Regions from separate parts of the Paenibacillus sp. E222 genome, predicted to be linked through region 1. Evidence: riboswitches for the same ligand, from Rfam matches in the RefSeq annotation. Region 1 holds a riboswitch; each other region holds the start of a gene.

Region 1 (3,827 bases):
CGCCCAGATTGCGCTGTAACGACGCTTAGGAGCGTGTCCGGTATTCCTCAGCCTTTTCCTGCATACCCGCTGCCACGGCCTCATTCTCGGACAAACCTTTGTCTGCGGCAAAAGCACGAATATCCTGCGTAATGCGCATGCTGCAGAACTTCGGCCCGCACATGGAGCAGAAATGGGCTTCTTTTGCCCCTTCGGCCGGCAACGTCTCATCGTGGTAGGACAGCGCACGCTCAGGGTCCAGCGACAGGTTGAACTGATCCCTCCAGCGGAACTCAAAGCGTGCTTTGGACAGCGCATCATCCCGCCGCTGGGCACGCGGGTGACCTTTCGCCAGATCAGCGGCATGCGCAGCGATCTTGTAGGCGATAACCCCTTCCCGCACATCATCCTTATTAGGCAGGCCCAGATGTTCTTTTGGCGTAACATAACAGAGCATCGACGTACCGAACCAGCCGATCATCGCTGCCCCAATGGCCGAGGTAATATGGTCATATCCTGGTGCAATATCGGTCGTCAGCGGTCCCAGCGTATAGAACGGCGCCTCCTTGCAAATCTCCATTTGCAGATCGACATTCTCCTTGATCTTGTGCATCGGCACATGTCCCGGACCTTCAATCATCACCTGCACATCATGCTTCCAGGCGATTTGTGTTAGTTCACCAAGCGTCGCCAGTTCCGCCATCTGGGCTTCATCATTGGCATCGTAGATGCTTCCTGGGCGCAGTCCGTCTCCGAGAGAGAAGGCCACGTCATACCTTTTCATAATCTCGCAGATGTCTTCAAAATGGGTATACAAAAAATTTTCCTCATGATGCGCAAGACACCATGCTGCCATGATGGACCCGCCCCGTGACACAATGCCCGTCATGCGTTTGGCGGTCATCGGAATATATCTCAGCAGCACGCCTGCATGGATCGTAAAGTAGTCCACACCCTGCTCTGCCTGCTCTATGAGCGTGTCACGATACAACTCCCAGGTCAGTGCTTCGGCTTCTCCATTGACCTTCTCCAGTGCCTGATAGAGCGGAACTGTTCCAATGGGTACAGGTGAATTGCGGATGATCCATTCACGGGTTGTATGAATGTCCTTGCCTGTGGAAAGATCCATCACCGTATCCGATCCCCAGCGTACGGCCCAAGTCATCTTTTCTACCTCTTCCTCGATGGAGGAGGATACCGCAGAGTTCCCGATGTTAGCATTGATCTTCACATGAAAATGACGCCCGATCAGCATCGGCTCACTCTCCGGGTGATTGATGTTCGACGGCAGGATGGCCCTGCCACTCGCCAGCTCCTGCCGCACAAATTCCGGCTCCACACCCTCACGGATGGCAGCGAACTCCATCTCCGGTGTGATCATTCCCTGCCGTGCATAATGCATCTGGGTCACGCAGCGCCCTGCCTGTGCCCGTAACGGTTTACCACGCAAGCCTGGATACTTCTCGGCTCCAGTTCGCTTCCCTCCGGGTTTCAATCCGTTATCCTCCGGTTTTACCGTTCGTCCCTGGTAGGCTTCAACATCTTCACGCTCCGTAATCCAGCGGGTGCGCAGCGCTGGCAGCCCTGCCCGGATATCGGCATGAAATCCGGGATCAGTCATCGGCCCGCTCGTATCGTAGACACGCAGCGGTTCGTTATGCTCCACTCCTTGGGGAGTATTCGTGTCATGAAGGGCAATTTCACGCTCCGGTACTGCAATGTCCGGTCGTGAGCCCTGAATGTACACTTTGCGGCTGCCCGGGAAGGGCTTAATTCGTCCGGCCGCACCTGCACTCTTTTCCAACACCTGATCCTGCTCGTCTTGTCCCAGCGTTCTGTTCTCTGTACTCATCGCTCTTGTCTCCTCCTCATTGGTGATTGCCTGGATTGAAATGCTTGCGCACGAGTCCAAACCATCCACAACATAGAAAAAGGAAGAGCGATCATACCACACAAAATAGGGACATACAGTTCAAGTAATACAGACAGTCGAGGAAAAAAAATCCATACCACCGCTTCGCCAATAGCTCCCAGCTCTTTATCCAAAAGCAGCTCTGACAACGGCTTCCGCCTGTTTACTGTATAAAAAAAGCCGGTTCCCAAGGGAACCGGCTTATGTCCATCACCAATAACGCAACTCATTCAGGCTCCATAACGGAGTCCATCCATAGGTTACATTATATGGTGTTCGTGGTCGTATCGCCGATTACTTCCCTACGCTGGTATGATCCAGATCAGGTGCAAAGGGTCCGGAATCTCATGCGATTCCGTCTCAGTCCGGACAATTCGGACTCCCCCAGTAACGTTAACAAGTTGCAGCATCTCAGCCGCAGATTCATATTCAATTATGCTGACCCTGTTGGGCCGTCCATTACAGAGTAGCGCAACCGGATCATAAAAACAACCTTTAAATTCCAGAACATAAAATCAGGATAACATCAGTCCCATCTGTGTAGCAGCTTCCTTCAGCACAGGTGCGTATTCATGCAGCGTCTCCTGCGAAAGGCGACTAACAGGCCCGGATACCGACAGAGCAGCAGCGATGTTGCCTTTCCGATCCATGATGGGTACAGATACAGCGGCTGCTCCCGGTTCACGTTCCTCATAACTTGTTGCATAGCCATATTCCAGAATGTCTTTCATCTGTGCCAAATATACTTTGGGATCGATAAATACGGGCCATTCCGGTCCATTCATCAGATCTTCGCGGTCCTCTTCGGTGGCAAAAGCCATCAGCACTTTACTGGAGGCTCCCACGGATAGCGGAAGTCTGACGCCCACCGGAGCTACACGGCGAATCGCCTGATCACTCTGTACAGCTTGAATTCGAATCCGCTCACTGCCATCACGCAGATATAAACTCACGGTTTCGCCCAGTCGATCTCTGAGCCGCTCCATCGCAGGAAGGAGCAAAATGGCCGGATCATCGCTGCGAGACATATGGGCAGACAGTTCCCAGATGCGTATGCCGAGTCGATACTTCTCGGTGGCTGCATCCCGGATCACGAACCCTTTGTCCTCCAAAGTAGCCATCAGACGATGGACTGTACTTTTGTGCAGACCGATCTGGCTGGCAATTTCCGTGAGTCCCAGATCACTGCGGGTTGTAAAACACAATAATATATCCAGCGCCCGTTCTACAGCCCGGACGGTTAACTTTCGGTCTTCCATGGCAAGTTGCCCTCCTCATGTTTCATCACATGAAACTTGGTTACATAAATTATATGAGAAACGGTCTCATCTGTAAACCAAAAAGAGCCATTTGGAATAGGAATAATTGTAAATATTTTCTTTTTATAAATTAAAATCCCCTGCTATTTGCACCCTAAGGAAATGTTAACCAGATATCTTCAGAACTATATAACAATTGCGTAACAAATGCCTCCAATCAATTGACTTTGACTATATTGGAACATACGATAAAGATATATTAAATTAAGATTTTGCTTCAAAAGTAGTCAGAAAAATCATTTATCCGCTCTGTTCGTCTCGTTGTTATCTTCATTTGATTTTTAAAGGAGGGGCAATCATGTATCCGACATCCCAGAGCGAAGCCCCGCTGCAAACGAAAGTGTCAGATCTGCCTTCTTCGTTATCACCGAGGCTGATCCGGTTCAAACATATTGTCGTGGCGTTGTTGCTCTCCGTTGTATTTTTTCTGCTCTTTTGTTTCATCGCACTGCACGGTTATATTGCTTGGGTATTATCCAATCCAACTGTAGCGCCTGTATTCTCCAATCCCATGCAGGCCAAGAACATGAAGTATCAAGACATCACATTCCCTGCGGCAGACGGCAGTCGAACGATGCAGGGTTGGTATATTCCGGCTGATGATAATGCAAACAAAA
Region 2 (3,827 bases), 290 kb from region 1:
TGGTATCGGCAGGCATCTGAATATCAACATCCAGACCTTGATCCGCGAAGTAACCTTTTTCCTGTGCAGCATAGATGAAGGAATGCACTGCATTCGGATACCAATCGAGCATGATGGACAGCTTGTCTTTGGATGCCGATGACCTCTCGGACGCAGATGATTCTGTATCTTTTGCATTGGAAGTTGAATCTGTAGCAGGTGTGTTGGTACCAGTATTTCCGCATCCGCTGACGATCAGCAACAGGGTCATGAGCAGAGTGGGGAGCAGGGAGTAGATATGTTTTTTCTTCATAGCTTCAAATTCCTCATTTCCTTTTATCTGTTTAATCATTCATAAGTTTTACATTCCTGAGATGGGATAACGCTGCGCTGTAATTTTTAGTCGATAGCAGGGGGATTGGGCAAAGCACACTAAGTCTGTTTTGGCAGGTCTGCCTCCGGAAATGATCCAGCTTTTCTTCTACCTGCATGACGTGGTGTACCGAATCTTCTCTCCATCCATGCAATGATTACAAACAGCGCGATACCGAGCAGGGATAACAGCACAATGGCGGCGAACATGGCGTCCGTGTTCATATTGCTCGACATTCTGCGGCTGAAGTACCCAAGGCCCTTGCTTCCACCGAGCCATTCCCCGATCGTTGCACCGACCACACAATACACCACAGACATTTTCATTCCCGAAAAGAAGGAGGGAAGGGCAAGTGGAATCTGGAGTTTGCGGAAAATATCCCACTTGCTGGCCCCCATCGTCAGGAGCAGTTCACGCTGCTCCGGATCACCCTGGCGCAGGCCATCGTAGGTGCTCACCACAATCGGGAAAAATGAGATCAGGAATACCACCGCGACTTTACTCCACAGCGTGTAGCCAAACCACAGGATGAAGACGGGGGACAAGGCAATCAGCGGGATCGTCTGACTGATCACGATGAAGGGATATAACGCTTTTTCAATCGACTGATTCATATGCATACCCGTTGCAAGTGCAATTCCGGCACCAATGGACAAGCCAAAGCCAACGACAACCTCCATCAAGGTAGCGGGCAAATGTGTACCCAGCAGAAGGTGGCGATGCTCATACAGGGAACGGACAATCGCCGTCGGGGCTGGAATGATGAAGGAAGGCACCCATCCCATACGCACAATCCACTCCCAGAGAGCAAGCAGCAGGATCATGAGCAAAAGAAATAGACCATAACGGGCAAGCCAACCTCTCACGCTATACTTCGTGCTATCTCTCAAGTTACCGTCTCGCATGCAATTGTTCCTCCAGTCGTCGTCTCATCTGAACGAGAGCGGGTTCGTAGATCATGTCCGAATGTCTTGGACGCGGCAAAGGTACCGTCAGATCCAGCAGCTGTTGGCTATGGCCCACCGGAGTTAACAGGATAATCCGATCACTGAGCAGCAGGGCTTCTTCAATGTCATGCGTGATGAACAACACGGTTTTGCCCAAGCCTTCCCAGAGCTCCAGCAGCCAGCGATGCATCTCACGTTTGGTCAGGGCATCGAGTGCGCCGAATGGTTCATCCAGCAGCATGAGCTGGCCACCTGTCAGCAACGTACGAAGCAGCGCGACACGCTGGCGCATGCCACCTGACAGCTCGTCCGGGTAAGCATGCGCGTGGCCAGATAAGCCAAATCGGTCGAGACCGGCCAGAATGTCCGCTCGAATTCGTACCTTATCCTGCCGACCTGGAGCAAGTTCAGCGGGGAGCATGCAATTCTCCATGACGGTTCGCCAGGGTAACAGGAGGTCCTTTTGCGGCATGTAGGCCACCTGCCCCAGTCGCTTTCCTTCCTGAACCCAAGGAATATTAATGGTTCCGTGGGTTGGCTCAAGCAGGCCTGCCAGCAGCTTGAAGAGGGTGCTTTTACCGGAGCCGCTGGAACCGATGAGCGAGACGAATTCGCCTTTGGCTACACGCATCGACACATTGGAGAGCACGGGGGAATCCCTTTTTCCCGGGAAGGCGTAGCTCATGTTATGAATGGTTATGTCGTTATCCATCTCGATCCGTTCCCCTTTATTATTCAAACTTCAAACTGCGTGATCTTTAATTACACCTTCTGATCTGCCCGAAGAATGCGAAAAAGACCCACCCATTTCCGGAGAAATGAGTGGGTCTGTAAGTTCAATTCACATTAAATTTCATCATCAACATGAAAAAATCCGCTTACTGAGAGGCCGCTCCACTTCCCTCCGCTGGTATGATCCAGATCAGGTTCAAAGGGTCCGAATCGTTCGATTCGTCTCAGCCGCAAGGCTCCCCTAGTGCAATGATTAAGATATGCAGTTGTGTGTTCAGCATATATCACATGCAAGCAGAATGTAAAGAGGGCGGCTTAAAAGAAGTGTGCGTAATGAGAGTTAGGAAAGTAACCTATTCTAATCGTTTGAATGTAACAGTGAATCAAGCTCACTGATCAGCCGGACAATCTGCTCAGGTGTGCCAATCGTAATCCGAAGCCAGGTAGGCATACCGAATTCGGCACCGCCGCGGACAGAGATACCTCTGTTCAACAATTCTTTGGTAATCGGGCCGCTATCCTGCAACAGATCCACCATGATGAAATTGGTTTCGGAAGGGATGTAGGGTAATTTCCACTGATCAAAGGATTGCATTAACGTTTCACGTCCCTGACGATTGTATTGCAGGCAATGAGAAACAAATTCATGATCATCCAGGCTGGCCGAAGCAGCGGCTTGGGATGTGGCTGTCAGACTGATGGGCAGCTTGACCCGGTTAATGCCTTCAATGATGCTTTCATTCGCGATGCCATATCCAATACGCAGTCCGGCCAGTCCATATATTTTGGAGAAGGTCCGCAAAATAATCAGATTATTATACTGCTCCAGCAGCTTAACCGTATCAGGGTAATCTTCACTTTCCGCGAATTCATAATACGCTTCATCCAGGACAACCACGACATGGGAGGGAACATGTTCGAGTAAATCAAGCAGGGCATTTGCCGTGAAAATGGTTCCGGTCGGATTATTCGGATTGCACAGCCAGATGATTCGGGTAGAAGTATTAATCCGCTGCCGGAATTGCTCCAGATCCAGTGAATGGTTGACCAAAGGCACTTCATGAATGACCCCGCCTGCCAGCAGCGTAGCGCCCTTATACCAGTTAAAGGAGGGCACCGGAATGAGTGATTCCTCCCCGGGATTAAGATAAGCTTGGGCGGTAAGGGTGAGGAGCTCGAAAGATCCACTTCCAAATACCAGTTGGGAAGTACGAACCCCCAGACGTTCCGCAAGTTTGTCACGCAGCAGTTGGCTGGAACCGTCGGGGTATTGAGCCAAAAGATCGGAACTCAGCGATCTGACCGCTTCTGCTGCCAGCGGAGAGGAACCAAACGGATTCTCGTTTGCTGCGAGTCGATCCACACTTTCCAGTCCCAACTCCCGCCGGATCTGTTCCATGGATTTAGCAGGCGTATAAGCCGGAATTTGATTTAACAGGTCTTTAACAGGAGGAGAGGGAACGGGTGAAAGGGATTGCATAATCATGCCTTCTTTCCAGTGGAATTAGATCGAGAATGATATCTGTTTCTGGGCAATCTGCTGTGGTGTCTCTTGTGGAGGAGTCAACAAGCGATTCAGAATCAGGTTTTCAAAATGAGCAAACCCGCTGTCCCGAACGCGTGGCCGCTCCAGCGTAATACGGGTATCCATCGTTATATGACCATCTTCGATTAGCAGCACCCTGTCTGCCAGCGCAACCGCCTCGCTGACATCATGCGTGACCAGAATGACGGTCAGATCTTCTTCTACCCACAAGCGTTCGATTAATTGCTGCATCTCAATTCGGGTTAATGCA
Region 3 (3,827 bases), 2.5 Mb from region 1:
GTTTCGGCATCGTTGTGTTATTCCTCATTTCGTTAAAGGTCGTGTGCGTAAATGGCGAAGATACAGCGTTAAAAGAAACATGATTTGAATTATATTACATAAATGACATTAATTTAAACGGTCTATTCACTTCGATGAACCACTTATCGAAAACCTTTTAGGAACACGTATCATCATGTCGATGCTTTGCCATTATCAGACCATATAGTATACGCTATAATGGATACAGTGATTTAGGAAAGGGATGCAGTCATGAAGAAAGTCATCGTCGTAGGATCAGGAATTCTTGGGGCTTCCACAGCGTATCAATTGGCAAAAAGGGGTGCGGAAGTTCTTCTTATAGACCGGAAAGATCGAGGGCAGGCTACGGATGCTGCTGCCGGGATCATCTGTCCCTGGTTATCTCAGCGCCGCAATCAGGATTGGTATCAGCTCGCCAAGGCGGGTGCACGTTTTTATCCCGGGTTGATTGAAGAACTCAAGAGCGAAGGGGAAACGGAAACAGGTTACGCTCAAGTGGGTGCTCTTAGTATTCATACGGATGTGGAGAAAATCAACAAGATGCAGGAGCGAGCACACCTTCGTAAAGAAGATGCACCAGAGATTGCGGATATTACTTGTCTGGATGCAAAAGAAACCCATGAGCGTTTTCCTCTTCTGGAGGAGAGCTTTCAGTCAGTATACATCAGCGGTGCTGCGCGTATCGATGGACGTGCACTGCGTGATGCCTTAATCCGATCGGCACAGCGTAATGGAGCGGTTCTGATTGATGGAGACGCGACACTTCAATATGAATCGGACCGAGTAACTGGAGTGGTTGTGGACGGTAAAGTCATATCGGCTGACGAGGTAATTGTGTGTGCCGGCGCGTGGGCTAATGAACTGTTGAAGCCCTTGGGCATTGATTTTAAGGTTCATTATCAGAAGGCACAAATTATGCACTTGCAGGTTCACGATCGAAAGGACACTGGGAACTGGCCTGTAGTCATGCCTCCTTCGGATCAATATTTGTTAGCCTTTGATCAACAGAAGATTGTGATCGGAGCGACTCACGAAAATGATATTGAAGGATACGATACAAGAGTAACCGCAGGCGGAATGCAGGAAATTTTGAATAAAGGATTGGAACTGGCTCCCGGTTTAGCTGATAGCACGTTTCAGGAAGTAAGAGTAGGATTTCGTCCATTTACACCAGGTTTTCTTCCGGTAATGGGTGCTGTCCCAGGTTGGAATGGTTTGATTACAGCCAACGGGCTTGGAGCTTCCGGTTTAACGATGGGGCCTTTTATTGGAAGTCAACTGGCCAAGTTGGCTCTTGGTATGGAGTTAGATATCGATATTCAGCCATATGACCTTGGAAAAGCAATGGATCATCAGAAATGAGGTGAACTATGACGTATTCACAGCGCTTAACTCACGGCAACTCCTCAGACATCATTTATCTGGAGCACCAGATTAGCATCGCCGAGGAGGAATTGGCAAAAGCCGAGGAAGAGCGGCGGGCATACGAATCGGATTTAGATCAGTTAAGGAAGTCTCCAGATCATTCAACATCAGCAACGAACATCTCTAATGAGCAAAAATTAGTGGTTGAGTTAAACAAGGTACACAGTATGATTAAGACCATCCGGACACGACTTAAGAACTTGCAAGAAGATTTAGGGGAACTTGAAGATTAATAGGAATAGTTTGACATTTGGAAAAACACATGTTGTAATAAGCCTGAGCTATTTGCAGGGGGACTGTTCGCAGTTGAGAAGGTTAAAACCTGACCCTTTGAACCTGTTAGTTAATACTGACGTAGGGAGCAAATGACATGTACTCATGTTATTTTGCCCTTGCCGAAAATAGGTCAAGGGCTTTTTGGTCTGCATTTTGGGGGACAGAACGCGATAGCTGGGTGTGAAGCGGGGACATTATGATTTTAATAAAAGGAGCAATGATCATGTCATTTTCGAGAACGTTAAAAGATAAGTCCAGAATCGTATGGGAAGATGGATACAACCATCCTTTTTTACACGAAATGGGGAAAGGCACACTGGATCAGGAAGCGTTTAAGTTTTATCTTCTTCAGGACTATACCTATCTGATTGAATATGCGAAGATTTTTGCCATGGGCGCGGTGAAGGCGACAGATGAAAAACTGATGACGAACTTTACGGTGATTCAACACGCTATTCTGTACGAAGAAATGGATTTGCATCGAAATTATATGAAGGAATTTGGGATTACGCTGGATGAAAATCATACGGTCAAACCATCTCTGTACAACAAGGCGTATACGTCGAATATGATGAGTGTTGCACAAACAGGTGGTGTTGCCGAAATCATCGCCGTCATTTTCCCATGTGCGTGGACGTATTACGACTATGCAACAAGATTAAAAGAACAATATCGAGATTCATTAGAGGGCAATTTCTATCAGACGTGGATCGAAAATTATGCAAGTGATGAATTCCGCGATTCATTCGAATGGTTCTATGATACATTGGATGCATTATGTGAACATAAAACCGAGCAGGAACTGGAGGCCATTGAAGACATATTTAGAAGAAGTGTTGAATTTGAATATCTGTTCTGGGATATGGCTTATAATCAGCAACTCTCGTACTTCTGATGAATGAAATCTCAAATCTATTACAACCAGAGACAAGGATGAACATACAGATGAACAATCATGGGGAACGCATCTATTTACGATTTTTGAACGTGGAGGACGCGCCGACACTGCTGGATTTGCAGTTCCGTAACCGGGCTGTTTTCGAAGAGATATCGGCAAGTGAACGATCAGAGACATTCTATACACTGGAGGGCCAGTTAGCCCTTCTTGAAGGCTGGAACAAGGCGAGGGAAGAAGGGAAACGTTACTCTTTCGGGATCTTCCTGAACCATACGCATGAGCTTATTGGGGAGATCTCTCTGTTCGAACTTGAACTGGATTCCATCAGCAAATGGATTGTTGGTTATGTGCTCGATCAGGCCCAGAATGGTAAGGGATACATGAGTGAAGCTCTGCGGCTAGCACTTAATTTTGCCGTGAATGACGGGGGAATAAAACGAGTGGAGGCAGGTGCACTTCCCGACAATGCCGGATCAATTCGAGTGTTGCGTAAAGCGGGCTTCCAGGAAACGGACCGTCAGAATATTAAAATCAAGGGAATTTGGAAGGAACATGTGATGTTTGCAGTGGATTTGCAGTAGAGTGTTGAATATCGTAACGTGAACCGCCTAACTCATCCAGAGGGAACTTATGAATAAACGGAAACAAATGTTATTGGACTCAGCACTTGTGCTCTTTGAGAAACATGGAGTAACCAACACTTCCATACAAATGATTCTAGACGAGTCAGGTGTGTCCAAAGGAACATTTTACAAATTCTTTGGTTCAAAGGATGATTGTATTCTTGCCATTCTGGAGCAGCGTGTACAGGAAGACATGATGATTCGCAAAGATTTGGAGAGCCAAAGCTATGCTTCCGATTTTGATCTACTGGTGGATCAGATTATGGTCCCGATGATGTTGCCAGAAACAAAGCTGGTTGTGGAGTTATTCTACGTTAGCGCGGAAGTTCTCACTTCAGTGGAGAGGCTACGGTTTATTTTATTATTTCATACACAAAAAAGCGGCAGATTGGACGTAAAGCTTAGGGTCCTGATCTGCCGCTTTTGGTATACGATACAATAGGCTCTACATGATGTAATTCATGTAAATGCTGTTCTTAATTTGTATTCATCGAGACTTTTTGTCTTACAGGCTGCTTGGAGTCTTCCTCCGTTGCTTGTTTGGTACGTTTGATGAAGAAGGAAAGTAGCAATCCGACAACGGC
Region 4 (3,827 bases), 300 kb from region 1:
AAATACGCAATATTAAGACAATGATATCCGTGAGCGAATAAATAAAGAATAATGCTAAAAAGGGATGTCCCCCGTTATGTTTATTCATCACGTAGGGGACATCCCTTTTGGTGTTGCATTCAGAAGAAGCATCATTTGCCCACCTGCGCCGATACAAAGGTCTCTAAAGCCTGGGCGGGCATTCCAATTTACTTTTCTTCCGGAACTTCAACGATCACTTTACCTTTCTCAGGGGCAATGGAGCCCGCATGGATGGAGCCGGACTTGTTCATGATCTCGTAGGAAGTCTCTTCAAGCATACGAGAATACTTAAATGATACGAGGGTTTGACCCTTGACGGAAGGGCGAGTCCCTGCTTCAGCAACGGGTTTGGTTTTGATAAAAAACAGGTCACCGATAGTTCCGGCATCTTTACCGATATTGGCCTGCCATTTCAGCAGGGCGTTTTCATTTTTAATCGTGTAATAGCTGATCAGATCGTTATCTTCAACAATGAAGAAACTTTCCTTTTTGCCTTGTTCAAAAATGTATTGAATGGATGAATCCACTGGACCCAGAGGGTTGCGAATCTCCAGGCGTGCTTGTCCCAGTTCAGAGAAGCGTGGCAAATGCAGCGCAGCTTCACGCGCCACAGTCAGATCAGCACTGCTGTAGTCTTTGACCACCGCAGCATCCGTGGTGTAGATGTAGGCCTCCTTGGCCGTCTGGTTCCAGCGAACCTGTGCGCCAAAGGCTTCGCCAATGGCACGGAGCGGAAGCATGGCTTTGCCATTCACCAGAATGGGAGCGGACGACAACGTCGCATTCTGACCGTTTTTCTTCATTGTTTTGCTGTTGGGTATAAGAACATATTTGTCGCTGTCTGTGCTGATGCTAATCTGTTTTGTTTTGTTATTGTAGCCAAACGTATAGTCCCCGAGGAATTGAAGTTCAGTCAATGCTACGTACGTTATACCCTGCTTTATAACCACATCATTTTGAGCTTGTACATTGTTAATATACGCTGTCGGTTTGTGTGTTGTTGCTGCTTCCGCGACAGTGGATGACAGCAGTGCGGGTGCCGTACCCGCGGTGAGAATCGAAGCGGCAAGGATCATTTTCCACTTTTTTTGCTGCCAGGCAGTATTGGTTTGTTTCATCATTATCAATCTCCCTTCTTGTATACCAAACGGACTACTTGATCCAAATGTTGCATAGTATTGTAAAGTACACCACAGAATGTCTTCTCTGATTTACCCAAAATACAGCGTAATGATTTTTCCGGGATTGTCACAAATACCCATGTGTTGTACAGTAGAAGCAATGAAATAAGTGAACCGGGAGCTCAATGAAGTTGGGCTGAGAGAGCGGCCTTGTGCCGCTGACCGTAAATCTGATCTGGGTAATGCCAGCGTAGAGAACATGAATTTGCGATGTGCAATGGTAAGCGATAGGGATAGAACATAAATGTCAGCGTTTCTTGGGTGCAGCAGGATTTTTCTGATGTGACGGGAATGGTGTCGTTTGTTTTCTTCTTTCTCTATATCTGCCTAATGCGCAGCATCGTGAGATTGTAAACTGTGCGTATGGCCTGCCTGGAAACCGGGGAGGCTTTTTTGTTTGTTTTATTGTTTATTTTATAAATCCAGGGAAACAGAGGAAGGAAGTAGAGAACATGTCAACAGCAGTAGGCAGCAACAGATTGAAGTTAACCGATATTTTGGTAACGATTGTGATTGCGGTGGTCTTCGGGGTGATCTACAAAATATGGGGACCTACATATGATCTGATGAAGCCATTCGGCGTTCATGCGGAGCAGATGATTTATGGCATGTGGTTTATGGCGGGAACCTTTGCCTTTGTAATCATTCGTAAGCCGGGTGTAGCCATTCTGGCTGAAGTAGCGGCATCCACGGTGAGTGCTTTTCTCGGAAGTGAGTGGGGCATGTCGACACTGGTGTATGGACTGTTGCAAGGGCTGGGTGCAGAGATCTTCTTCGCCGCATTTCTGTATCGGAAAAGCAATCTGTTCGTCACCTGCCTTGCGGCTATTGGTGCAGCGGCAGCTTCGCTTGTACTGGATTATCAGTACGGGTACATTGATTCCCTCTCGGCTTGGAATTATACACTGTTTATCGGGTTCCGCTTCATTGGCAGTATTCTGATTGCAGGTGTATTCGCCTATTACCTTGCCAAAGCGCTGGAGCTTACAGGTGTAACACGATCCCTTAGACCGGTGTCGAAGCAGGATTACGAGGCGCTGGACTAGATGAATGAAGTGGAGAATGTGCAAGCGGTAGGTGTTACGAATCTAAGATGCAAGTTCCCGGGAGAGAAGGCCTTGGTGTTTCAAGGCTTGTCTCTCTCTGTGCGTCAAGGGGAGAAAGTATTATTGCTTGGTCCAAGCGGATCTGGCAAATCAACCTTGCTGCAAATTCTGAGCGGTCTGATTCCGCGATCTGTGGAGATTCCGATGAAATGTGATGACATTCAGGTGCCTGAGCAGCCCGGCATTGTTTTTCAAGATCCGGATACCCAGTTCTGTATGTCATATACGGATGAAGAGATTGCTTTTGTATTGGAGAACCGGAATATTCCACGCGAGCAGATGCCTACCCTTATCCATCAATACCTGGAACAGGTCGGGTTATGCTTTGAACATAATCGAACACTCATTCAATCCATGTCTCAGGGTATGAAGCAGCGTCTTGCGATGGCTTCGATTCTGGCCATGGAGCCAGACGTACTCTTTTTGGATGAACCAACGGCACTGCTGGATGATGAAGGAACCTCTCAGGTGTGGGAAACGGTGAAACAGATTGCACAGGACAAAACACTCATTATCGTAGAACATAAAATTAATGAAATCGTCGAGTGGGTAGACCGAATCATCGTATTGTCGCCTGAAGGAAAGATTGTGGCAGATGGCCCGGCGAATCAGGTGTTTACAGATGAGCGGAATATGCTCAGGGAATACGGGATCTGGTATCCAGGGGTCTGGGAAGAACGAGGCCAATCGAAGGCACAGGCATGGGTCTCAGGAGAGGATAGTCGTTACGGTGCAACAGAAACTGAAAGTATAGATTATAAGGAGGGGGAAACCTCTGCACTGATCCAACCAGCCCTGGAAATGCAGCAATTCACCGGATGGCGCGGAAAAACGCCATTCATTCAGGTGGAGCAGGCCAAGGTATGGCACGGAGATTGGGTGGGGATTGTCGGGGCTAACGGGGCAGGTAAAAGTTCATTATTGCTGTCCATGATGAATATTCTAAAAACGACAGGTCAATATGTTGTGGAAGGACAATCGGCTGGAAAAACCGAGCAGCTTGCAGATCGCATTGCCTTTGTATTCCAGAATCCTGAATTTCAATTCGTGACAAATTCAGTCCGTGATGAAGTGGGATTTTCCTTGCTGAGCGGAAAGCTAACTGCCGAAGAAAGAGGTATCCGAACCGATCATATGTTGGAGCAATTCGGACTGAGTGAGCTGTCCGGTAGGCACCCATATCAATTGTCGATGGGACAGAAACGACGGCTGAGTGTAGCATCAGCTCTGGTACGGGAACAGCGTATTTTGTTATTGGATGAACCTACCTTTGGACAGGATGCGCGGAATACCTTTTCCATGTTATCCCAGCTGGAGCGGTTGCGGCGTGAAGGGACAGCCATCGTGATGGTTACGCATGATCATGAAATCGTGAAACGTTATTGCAACAGGATCTGGACGGTGGATGAGGGGAGGTTAACGGATGCAGCTCTCGTTTCCTCATCGTGAGACTTGGCTTCACGCGGTGAATCCGGGGTTGAAAATGATTTTCCTGACATTGCTGTTTGTCTTCGTCATT

What was found. A riboswitch is a leader RNA that binds a small molecule or an ion and turns the genes downstream of it on or off. The one in region 1 is predicted to bind thiamine pyrophosphate.
Region 2: it holds a riboswitch for thiamine pyrophosphate, as region 1 does, so the genes downstream of both, HW560_RS00735 (ABC transporter ATP-binding protein) here and thiC (phosphomethylpyrimidine synthase ThiC) in region 1, are expected to answer to the same signal.
Region 3: it holds a riboswitch for thiamine pyrophosphate, as region 1 does, so the genes downstream of both, tenA (thiaminase II) here and thiC (phosphomethylpyrimidine synthase ThiC) in region 1, are expected to answer to the same signal.
Region 4: it holds a riboswitch for thiamine pyrophosphate, as region 1 does, so the genes downstream of both, HW560_RS00685 (ECF transporter S component) here and thiC (phosphomethylpyrimidine synthase ThiC) in region 1, are expected to answer to the same signal.

What each region holds. Positions count from the first base shown of each region.
Region 1 covers NZ_CP058552.1:462,582-466,408, forward strand. Annotated here, with positions in the region: gene thiC (phosphomethylpyrimidine synthase ThiC) at 26-1,831, opposite strand; TPP riboswitch at 2,174-2,287, opposite strand; gene HW560_RS01990 (IclR family transcriptional regulator) at 2,407-3,150, opposite strand; gene HW560_RS01995 (alpha/beta hydrolase) at 3,509-3,827, shown strand, end outside.
Region 2 covers NZ_CP058552.1:169,877-173,703, reverse strand. Annotated here, with positions in the region: gene HW560_RS00745 (ABC transporter substrate-binding protein) at 1-292, opposite strand, end outside; gene HW560_RS00740 (ABC transporter permease) at 412-1,257, opposite strand; gene HW560_RS00735 (ABC transporter ATP-binding protein) at 1,244-2,011, opposite strand; TPP riboswitch at 2,182-2,284, opposite strand; gene hisC (histidinol-phosphate transaminase) at 2,390-3,511, opposite strand; gene HW560_RS00725 (ATP-binding cassette domain-containing protein) at 3,536-3,827, opposite strand, start outside.
Region 3 covers NZ_CP058552.1:5,435,833-5,439,659, reverse strand. Annotated here, with positions in the region: gene HW560_RS24150 (AraC family transcriptional regulator) at 1-10, opposite strand, end outside; gene HW560_RS24145 (NAD(P)/FAD-dependent oxidoreductase) at 253-1,383, shown strand; gene HW560_RS24140 (hypothetical protein) at 1,392-1,679, shown strand; TPP riboswitch at 1,726-1,824, shown strand; gene tenA (thiaminase II) at 1,946-2,617, shown strand; gene HW560_RS24130 (GNAT family N-acetyltransferase) at 2,668-3,201, shown strand; gene HW560_RS24125 (TetR/AcrR family transcriptional regulator) at 3,251-3,685, shown strand; gene HW560_RS24120 (DHA2 family efflux MFS transporter permease subunit) at 3,720-3,827, opposite strand, start outside.
Region 4 covers NZ_CP058552.1:159,475-163,301, reverse strand. Annotated here, with positions in the region: gene HW560_RS00695 (pectate lyase) at 1-16, shown strand, start outside; gene HW560_RS00690 (copper amine oxidase N-terminal domain-containing protein) at 189-1,142, opposite strand; TPP riboswitch at 1,306-1,416, shown strand; gene HW560_RS00685 (ECF transporter S component) at 1,655-2,248, shown strand; partial or broken gene HW560_RS34340 (ATP-binding cassette domain-containing protein) at 2,339-2,689, shown strand; gene HW560_RS00680 (ATP-binding cassette domain-containing protein) at 2,663-3,757, shown strand; gene HW560_RS00675 (energy-coupling factor transporter transmembrane component T family protein) at 3,732-3,827, shown strand, end outside.